DNA from 2 places in the Lachnoclostridium phytofermentans ISDg genome. Region 1 is predicted to be linked to the other one. Evidence: a T-box and tRNA genes for the amino acid it is inferred to sense, from the RefSeq annotation. Region 1 holds a T-box; the other holds one or more tRNA genes.
The links. The T-box of region 1 lies ahead of metG (methionine--tRNA ligase). A T-box ahead of a tRNA ligase gene usually reads a tRNA of that ligase, here a tRNA-Met.

Region 2: it has a tRNA-Met gene. The T-box ahead of metG (methionine--tRNA ligase) is inferred to sense a tRNA for this amino acid. The anticodon was not compared.

Annotation. Positions count from the first base shown of each region.
Region 1 is NC_010001.1:38,029-42,844, forward strand. It holds gene CPHY_RS00180 (M18 family aminopeptidase) at 67-1,362, shown strand; T-box leader at 2,098-2,353, shown strand; gene metG (methionine--tRNA ligase) at 2,515-4,509, shown strand; gene CPHY_RS00190 (YaaL family protein) at 4,683-4,816, opposite strand, start outside.
Region 2 is NC_010001.1:1,557,478-1,562,293, reverse strand. It holds gene CPHY_RS06500 (ABC transporter ATP-binding protein) at 1-1,075, opposite strand, end outside; gene CPHY_RS06495 (hydrolase) at 1,584-2,129, opposite strand; tRNA gene CPHY_RS21650 (tRNA-Met) at 2,236-2,305, opposite strand; gene CPHY_RS06490 (pyridoxal phosphate-dependent aminotransferase) at 2,335-3,516, opposite strand; gene CPHY_RS06485 (FAD-binding oxidoreductase) at 3,594-4,816, opposite strand, start outside.

The DNA of each region.
Region 1 (4,816 bases):
ATTAAGTGATACCGATGTTTTTGAAGAAAACACATCATAATAAATATAAATAACAGGAGGATTACTATGAGAGAAAAAGAGATCGCAGGAGAATTACTTTCCTATATTAAAAAATCAGCATCACCTTATCACGCGGTATTAGAAGGAATTACTATGCTTGACGAAGCAGGCTTTATAGAGCTTGATTTTCGTAAGACTTTTTGCTTAAAAGCAGGTGGTAAGTATTATACCAAACCTTTTGGAACTACCTTATTTGCATTTACCATTGGCAATCAGGTGACAAATACGCAGCAGTTTCGCTTAGCTTCTGCACATACAGACCATCCATGCCTTCATGTGAAACCAACTGCAGAGTTAACTAGCAAAGGGTATTTACGAGTTAATACAGAAATATATGGTGGTCCAATTTTAAATACTTGGCTTGATCGCCCACTCTCTATTGCTGGTAGAGTAGCACTTAAGAGTGAAAATCCATTTGCTCCAGAAACTAGGGTAATTCGTGTAGATAAGCCGTTTTTAACAATTCCTAACCTTGCAATTCATATGAATAAAGAGGTAAATAAAGGTGTAGAGTTAATGAGGCAGACAGATATGCTTCCACTCATGGGTGTATTAAATGAGACATTAAATGAAAAATCTTATTTTATAGAGTTTTTAGCAAAAGAGCTTTCAGTTGAGGTTAGTGACATTTTAGACTTTGACCTATATGTTTTCTGTGCTGAGGACGGATTGCTACTTGGTATGAACGAAGAGTTTATACAGAGTCCAAGACTTGATAATCTTACTTCCTGTCATGCATTACTTCGTGGTATTATTGATGGAAACCGTGAGGATGGTATCAACGTTATCGGTTTATTTGATAATGAGGAAATTGGAAGTGAAACGAAGCAGGGAGCAGATTCTGCATTGTTTTCAATGTTCCTTGAGAAGATTTATCAAGCATTAGGTTATGATAGAGCTGCGCTAAATGATTCTATCTTAAGCAGTTTTCTCATCTCTATGGATGTGGCTCATGCTCTTCATCCAAGCAAGATAGATAAATATGATCCAGTGAATTATGCACTAATGAATGATGGTGTAGTATTTAAGATTAGTGGAAATCAGCGTTATACCTTTGATACAGAAGCGATTGCATCCATGGTTATGCTATGTGACAAATACAACATTCCTTATAAGAAATTTGTGAATCATTCTGATGTAATCGGTGGTGGTACAATGGGACCGATTATCTCCTCATGGCTACCAATGAAGACTGTAGATATTGGTATTCCAATGCTAGCGATGCACTCTGCTAGAGAGCTTATGGGTACCAAAGATCAGAAGGCATTAGTTGATCTTGCTACCGCATTTTTTATGGAATAAATGACAGCAATTTACTTTAGTATTCATAATATATACACCCACAATCCCATGATATGTGAAAAGTCACAAAAGGAAGGTTTGATTAAAAGACTTTCTTGACATATTTCACAAAGTTTGCTATAATTCATTTGGTCGGTATCGAGAAGGTATTGTCCGGAGGATGAAGCATTGGGGAATGTTTAGAGGGCGAAGCTATTAAAAAAATAAGATTGATGAACCGGTGTATTACAGTACAGCACTTATAATTCTTGTATGGGGACGAGAACAGCTGTAAGGAAGAATACAAGTTTCATCAATCTTATTTTATTTTTACTAGGATAAGTTTACGAAATGTATTTTTTTGTTTTAAAAAAGAGTACCTATAAGTTTATAAAATATGTAAAATAGGATAAAATAGTAGAAGAAATTTAATTTGGAATACCGTCTCAAGACAATGCAAAATGCTAAACTGTAGTAATTATATTCATGAAATGAAGTTAAAAATTTTTTCTAATAAATTTACAAGCGAATTAAGTGAGTTTAGAAAGAAAATAATTATATAAGTAATAAATAAAGCATATTTTATTAAGTTTATGAACGCTCTTATTTTTATTTGCATATTAATCCTTTCACATTGACAAACAGGGGATAGTGGTATATCCCTATTACTAAAATATTAATTGAGGTAGTTGTTTATGATTGGAATACCCTTGACAAATATAAACTAGAAATGTATACTTGATGCAAATTCATATAAAAAATGCTGAGAAAAGAAGAGTATATATGGAATGCTGAACAGAGAACCTTGCCGGAAGAAATTCTTAAGTGCTGAGAGCAGGGGACAGTGGAACATATAGAAGATGGTCTTGGAGCTGCGTAGCTGAGGTTTTAAGCTTAGGTTACGACGTATTCACACGTTAACGTGAGAGACTGTGTTAGCAGTCGGTAAGATACTAGCTGAAAAGTTAGTATGAATTAAAGTGGCACCACGGGAGATACTCTCGTCTTTAAATAGACGGGGGCTTTTTTTATTTTTAGGCTTGTTTTACAAGCAGGCACCCTATTCTTTATTTTTAAGAAAAAACCACATAATAGTCGTAATGGGTGTTAGAGAGTGTTAATTTGTATTATTTTATACCATTAAACTAACTATAAATATAAGGAGGAGATGTTATGAGCAAAAAGCCATATTACATCACAACTGCAATTGCATATACATCAGGTAAGCCGCACATTGGAAATACCTATGAAATCGTGCTTGCGGATAGTATTGCAAGATTTAAGAGATTGGAAGGTTATGAGGTATTCTTCCAGACAGGAACCGATGAGCATGGACAAAAAATTGAGGAAAAGGCTGCAGAAGTAGGAGTTTCTCCAAAAGAGTTCGTAGATAAGGTAGCAGGTGGAATTAAAGACATTTGGGATTTAATGAATTCTTCTTATGATAAATTCATTCGTACAACCGACGTGGATCATGAAAAACAGGTTCAGAAGATCTTTAAGAAGTTATATGATCAGGGTGATATCTACAAAGGTAATTACGAAGGAATGTATTGTACTCCATGTGAGTCCTTCTTTACTGCTTCCCAGCTTGTAAATGGAAAATGTCCTGACTGTGGAAGAGAGTGTCAGCCAGCAAAAGAAGAAGCGTATTTTCTAAAGCTTAGCAACTATACGGGGAGGTTAATTGATCATATCAATACACATCCAGAGTTTATTCAGCCAGAATCCAGAAAGAATGAGATGATGAACAACTTCTTATTACCTGGATTACAGGATTTATGTGTATCCAGAACCTCTTTCAAATGGGGTATTCCAGTAGACTTTGATCCGAAACATGTTATTTATGTATGGATTGATGCGTTAAGCAACTATATCACTGGTATTGGTTATGACTGTGATGGAAATTCTACTGAGCAGTTTAATAAGTTCTGGCCAGCGGATTTACACTTGATTGGTAAGGATATTTTACGTTTCCACACAATTTATTGGCCAATCATGTTAATGGCACTTGATTTACCATTACCAAAGCAGGTATTTGGTCATCCTTGGTTATTACAGACGGATCCAAATGCAAAAGACGGTTCTGGCGTGAAGATGAGTAAGTCCAGAGGTAACGTATTATATGCCGATGATTTAGTTGAATTCTTTGGTGTAGATGCAGTTCGTTACTTCGTACTTCATGAGATGCCATTTGACAATGATGGTGTGATTAACTGGGAGCTTATGGTAGATCGTATGAATTCCGATCTAGCGAATACCTTAGGAAACTTAGTAAATCGTACGATTTCAATGTCAAATAAGTACTTTGAAGGTGTTGTAAATAAAACTGACGTAACAGAGCCAGTAGATGCAGACCTAATTGAAGTTGTAACAAAGACGAGAGATAAAGTGGTTGCAAAGATGGCAAACCTTCGTGTTGCAGATGCAATTTCTGAGATCTTTACGTTATTTAAGAGATGTAATAAATATATTGATGAAACGATGCCATGGGCTCTTGCAAAAGAGGAAGAAAAGAAGGCTAGACTTGAAAACGTATTATATAACTTAGTTGAGAGTATCTGTATTGGTGCTAATCTTTTAGAGCCATTCTTACCAGAATCCGCAGAGAAGATTTTAGCACAGTTAAACGCTAAAAAGAGAAACATTGAGGAGCTTGCTACATTTGGATTATACGATAACGGTACGAAGGTTACAGATCAGCCACAGATCTTATTTGCTCGACTTGATTTAAAAGAAGTTTTAGCAAAGGTGGAAGAGAAACATGCAAGCGAAGTAGAGGAGACAGCAAAAGTGGAAGAAGTAAAACAAGAAGAAACTGTAATTGAGATACCAGCAAAAGATGAAATTACCTATGACGATTTTGCAAAACTGCAATTTCAAGTAGGTGAAATTATTGCTTGTGAAGAAGTGAAGAAATCAAAGAAACTTCTTTGTTCCCAAGTTAAAATTGGAAATCAAGTAAAACAGATTGTATCTGGAATCAAGGCTCATTATACTGCAGAAGAAATGGTTGGTAAGAAGGTTATGGTTTTAGTGAACTTAAAGCCAGCAACTTTAGCAGGCATCGTATCAGAAGGTATGTTATTATGTGCTGAGGATGAAAATGGAGTACTTGCATTAATGACACCAGAAAAACCAATGCCATCTGGAGCAGAAATCTGCTAAGGAGTGAGGAATATAAAGCTATATATTGTAAGGAATTTAAACCTATTTTTTAAAAAGTAGATAAAAAGGGAACAAGGGAGTCTTTGTGTGGTGTTTCTTAACACTGTAGAAAGACAATCTTGTTCCCTCTTTATTCTGTGTACTGGCCTTGCTAACCAGAAACAGAATAAGGATTATACGGAATATGGGGCAGAATTTTTCACTTGTTTTAGTAGGAATTTATAGCGGTGTTGGATTGCATTCACCTGATAGATACAGCTATCTATTAAGTCTGGATCAACGACATTCTCAAAATTAGAATAAGCGG
Region 2 (4,816 bases), 1.5 Mb from region 1:
GAAGATTAATTTCTTCAAGGGACATACGTTCTGCTTTCTTTGAATATTTAAAACTTACCTGTTCAAAATCTATTGAGCCATTCTTTACTTCCTTAAGACTAAGTTCTGGACTCGTTAGAGTACTTTCCTCCTGTAAAACTTCTACGATACGGCTTGCTGACTCACTAGCAATTGTAATCATGACAAATACCATAGATAACATCATTAAGCTACTTAAAATCTGGAAGCTATAAGTAAGTAATGCAGAAAACTGTCCTACATCTAAATCAAGACCTCTTGATGTAATGATGGTGTAAGAACCAAAGTATAAAACGAAAACCATAACAGTATATAAACAAAACTGCATCAAAGGATTATTAAAAGCCAAAATCTTTTCTGCTCTTGTAAAATCAGCACATACATCTCCCGCTGCTACTTCGAATTTACTCTTTTCGTAATCTTCTCTAACATAAGATTTTACTACACGCATACCTTTTACATTTTCCTGAATGGAATTATTCAGTACGTCATACTTACGAAATACCTTTTTAAATAGTGGCATTACTTTTCGAATGATAAAAAATAAGCCAAACCCAAGGACAGGTACAACGAATAGAAAGATAAACGCCATTTTACCACCCATGACAAATGCCATGGTAAAGGAAAAGATAAGCATTAAAGGACATCTGATTGCCGTACGAATTATCATCATGTAAGCATTCTGAACATTTGATACATCAGTAGTAAGTCTAGTAACTAATGATGATGCGGAAAAACGATCAATATTTTCAAATGAATACGTTTGAATCCTATAAAATAAGTCTTTTCTTAAATTACGCGCAAAGCCTGTGGAGGCAGTAGCACAAGCAGTACCAGCTATTGTTCCGAACATTAGTGATAGTAAAGCCATTACTACTAAAAGAAGACCATATCTTGCAATAACACCAAAATCGCATCCAGCTTTTATTTGATTTACGAGTTTTGCTGTAATAAAAGGTATGGTACATTCCATCATAACCTCAAATGAAACGAATACAGGAGCTTTGATGGAATGCTTTTTAAATTCCCGTATACTTTTAGCAAGTACTTTATACATTGACATTGCTCATCTCCTTTACATTTTTCTTATTAATTGACAGCTTTCTGTATTAAGAAATAATTTCGGACTTTCTCTATTTTTCTTTCATTTTGACACTTTATAGCTAAGACCAAAAAAAAAGCGCAGTCAGACCTTAATATCTGGACTTACGCAAGAAAGCTGCTCGATATAACTATTTTATATAAATAAAATTTATTTGTCAAATTATCTATGGGTTCAATTTTATATTTTTTATTATATAGGCATATTTCTACGGAAACTGTTTACTTATTCTTAACAACTTCTTGGCGCTTTATAATGATCTTCCCCTCATTACTTAGCATTGTATATCTTATGAGACTATACGTATTATTAAGTTTTCAGATAAAAATGCTGATAAAAGATCACTGAGTGAAAGATAAAAAAGTCTCTCACTCAGTATTTCAAATCTGTATTTCACAAATATTCATGACTAGTCTAATGCTAAAATGAGAACCAAATGTATTAAGTATCTTAATTATACAATTTAATCACGAAATGTTTTTAATGCATCTATGGTCTCTTGAAGTAACTCATCTAATGTCCACCCAAGTATGTCCGCACCTCTTTCAATTACTTCACGGGAACAGCCTGCTGCAAAGCCTTTGCTTTTATACTTTTTCTTAACAGACTTAAGTTCCAGGTCCTGAACACTTTTGGATGGTCTCATAATCACCACTGCTCCGATAAGTCCTGTAAGCTCATCTACCGCATAAAGGATTTTTTCCATCTCATGCTCTGGTTTTATATCTACCGTAATACCATAGCCGTGACTTGCTGCAGCATGGATTATTCTCTCATCTACCCCACGCTCTCTCATTATCTCTTGCTCTTTGATGCAATGTTCGTCCGGAAATTGCTCAAAATCTAAATCATGCAGTAATCCAACAATTCCCCAAAAATCTTCTTCCTCATTATATCCTAATTTTTTAGCAAAATACTTCATTGTCTGCTCAACAATCTGAGCATGCTCTAGATGAAATTCTTCTTTATTAAATTCTGTTAGAAGTTTCCATGCTTCTTCACGTTTCATTCCTTACCTCATTTCTGCGCTACTCTTCTTGCTTGCAATACAACTATATCATATTTTTAGGTGCTGCGCTGGCAAAAATTATTGATTCTTATCTTGTTTCCTGTTACGGTACCGCCTGGATTCGAACCAGGATTAAGAGTTTATGGGACTCCCGCCTTCCTCTTGGCCACGACACCCAATGAATTAAAATGATCATTCATTACTTTTATTTAAAATATCCATTGCTTTGGATTGCTTTCTTTCTTAAATCGGTTAGTCGATCCAATGCTCCAATTAAGGTTTCATCCTTCTTTGCAAAGTGAAGCCTAATAAGGTGATTCACCTCTTCTTTAAAGAAGCTAGAGCCTGGTACTGCTCCTACACCAACTTCTCTGGCTAACCATTCACAAAATCTTACGTCGTCTTTTACATTAAATTCAGAAACATCCACTAATACATAATATGCTCCTTGTGGATCTGTAAAGTTTAGTTTCAAATCAGACAATCCACCAATAAACAGATCTTTTTTCTGTGTATAATGTTTTTGTAGCTCTTTATAATATTCTTCACCAAAATTAAGCCCTACAACCGCTGCTTCCATTAAAGGTGCTGCTGCTCCAACCGTTAAAAAGTCATGGACTTTTTTTACCCTTTCTATTACAAAAGGACTTGCTATTACATATCCTAAACGCCAACCAGTGATGGAATATGTTTTGGATAGCGAACTACATATGATCGTTCTTTCCCTCATACCAGGCAAGGTCGCCATATAAATATGTTGATTAGGCTCGTATATGATATGTTCATATACTTCATCAGTAATAACATAAGTATCATATTTTATTGCAAGGTCTGCAATAATTTTTAATTCATCGTAAGTAAATACTTTACCGCAAGGATTCGATGGATTACATAAAATTAATGCCTTTACACCTTTTTTAAATGCATCTTCTAGCTCATTTGCATCGAAGGAAAAGGCAGGAGGCTTTAGTGGTACATAGATAGGTTCCGCACCGGAAAGTATGACATCAGCACCGTAATTTTCATAAAAAGGAGAGAATATAATTACTTTATCCCCAGGATTTGTTACTGTCATCATTGCTGCCATCATTGCTTCTGTACTTCCACAGGTAACTACAATCTCAGTATCTGGATTAATCTTCATTCCAGAAAACTGTTCCTGTTTCTTAGCAAGAGCATACCTAAAATTCTCAGCTCCCCATGTAAGTGCATATTGATGAGGACCTTCTCCTGCTATGTTAGCAAGTCTATCTGTGATCTCTTTGGGTGGATTAAAATCCGGGAACCCTTGAGATAAATTAATGGCATCGTATTGATTCGATATTCTGGTCATTCTACGGATAACAGAATCCGAAAAATTGGCAGTTCGTTCACTTAATGGTTTCATAAATTTTTCCTTTCCTGTGCACACTCTTTGTATTAACATGTTTGTCGTTTAAGAGCACAAACTTGTATGCACCATTCCTATGCTAAATATGTCTTATGTCGATTTAATATCTCCCTCTCATCAAAGGCTCTTTTCATCTGCCGCATCAATTCTAAATTCTGTGGTGCAGTCTCCTTCAGGTAAAAAATCCTTTTGCTTAATCCAATACCATGCTCTCCAGAGGTCAGTCCTCCGAGTAAAAATGCTTTCTGATATATAGCATTCAGATGTTCCTGCAATTCTTTTTCCCATTTGTCATCGCTTCGGTTACCTCTTACCATACAAAGATGGATGTTTCCATCCCCAGCATGGCCAAATCGAATCATCCTCATCCCTGATTTTTTCTCATATTCACTTACATAAGATATAAATTCAACGATTTTATTTACTGGTACCACTAAATCAACTGGTTCCTGCTCTGATACTGCTTCTACCGCCTTAACAAAACAACCTCTTATCTTCCATACATTCATCAATAATTCTTCACTATCAAGAATCAAAACATCAAGTGCACCTTGTTTTATTGCCGATTTTTTTACTCGCTCTACGTTTCCTTCTAACTCAAGACTGCGGCCGTCAAAGGTCATCAAAATGTATGCTCCGGCTTTCGGATACGGGAATGACAGGCCAGTATAATCCTCCCCCAATTTTATAACATCTCTTTCAATAAATTCAATTGCTGTAGGATTTGCGTTTTCTTTGATAATAGTTAGAACGCCAGGAATCGCAGTCTTAACATCACGATAGGGAAGAAGTACACTTAATGTGACTTCCGGTTTGGGGATTATCTTAAGAATGCACTTTGTTATGATTGCTAAGGTACCCTCCGAACCTACAATCAGGTTTTTAAGTGACAAACCACTCGCATCTTTTACATTCTTACTCCCGACCCATAGAATTTCTCCATTGGCAAGTACTACTTCTAAGCCTCTGACATAATCCCTGGTAACGCCATATTTAACAGCACGCATTCCTCCCGCATTCGTGCTGATATTTCCACCTATTGTTGCAGTTTTTTCTCCTGGATCCGGTGGATAAAAACACCCTTTTGCCTCCACATACTCTTGAAAATCGGCTAATACTACCCCAGCCTCTACTGTGGCAGTCATAGTTTCTTCATCAAATTCAATGATCTGATTCATTCTTGTTAAATCAAGTACAATTCCTCCCTCTACGGGTACAGTAGATCCAACTAAATTTGTTCCTGCGCCCCTTGGTGTAACAGGAATCTGGTTTTCCCAAGCATATCTCATAATCTTTG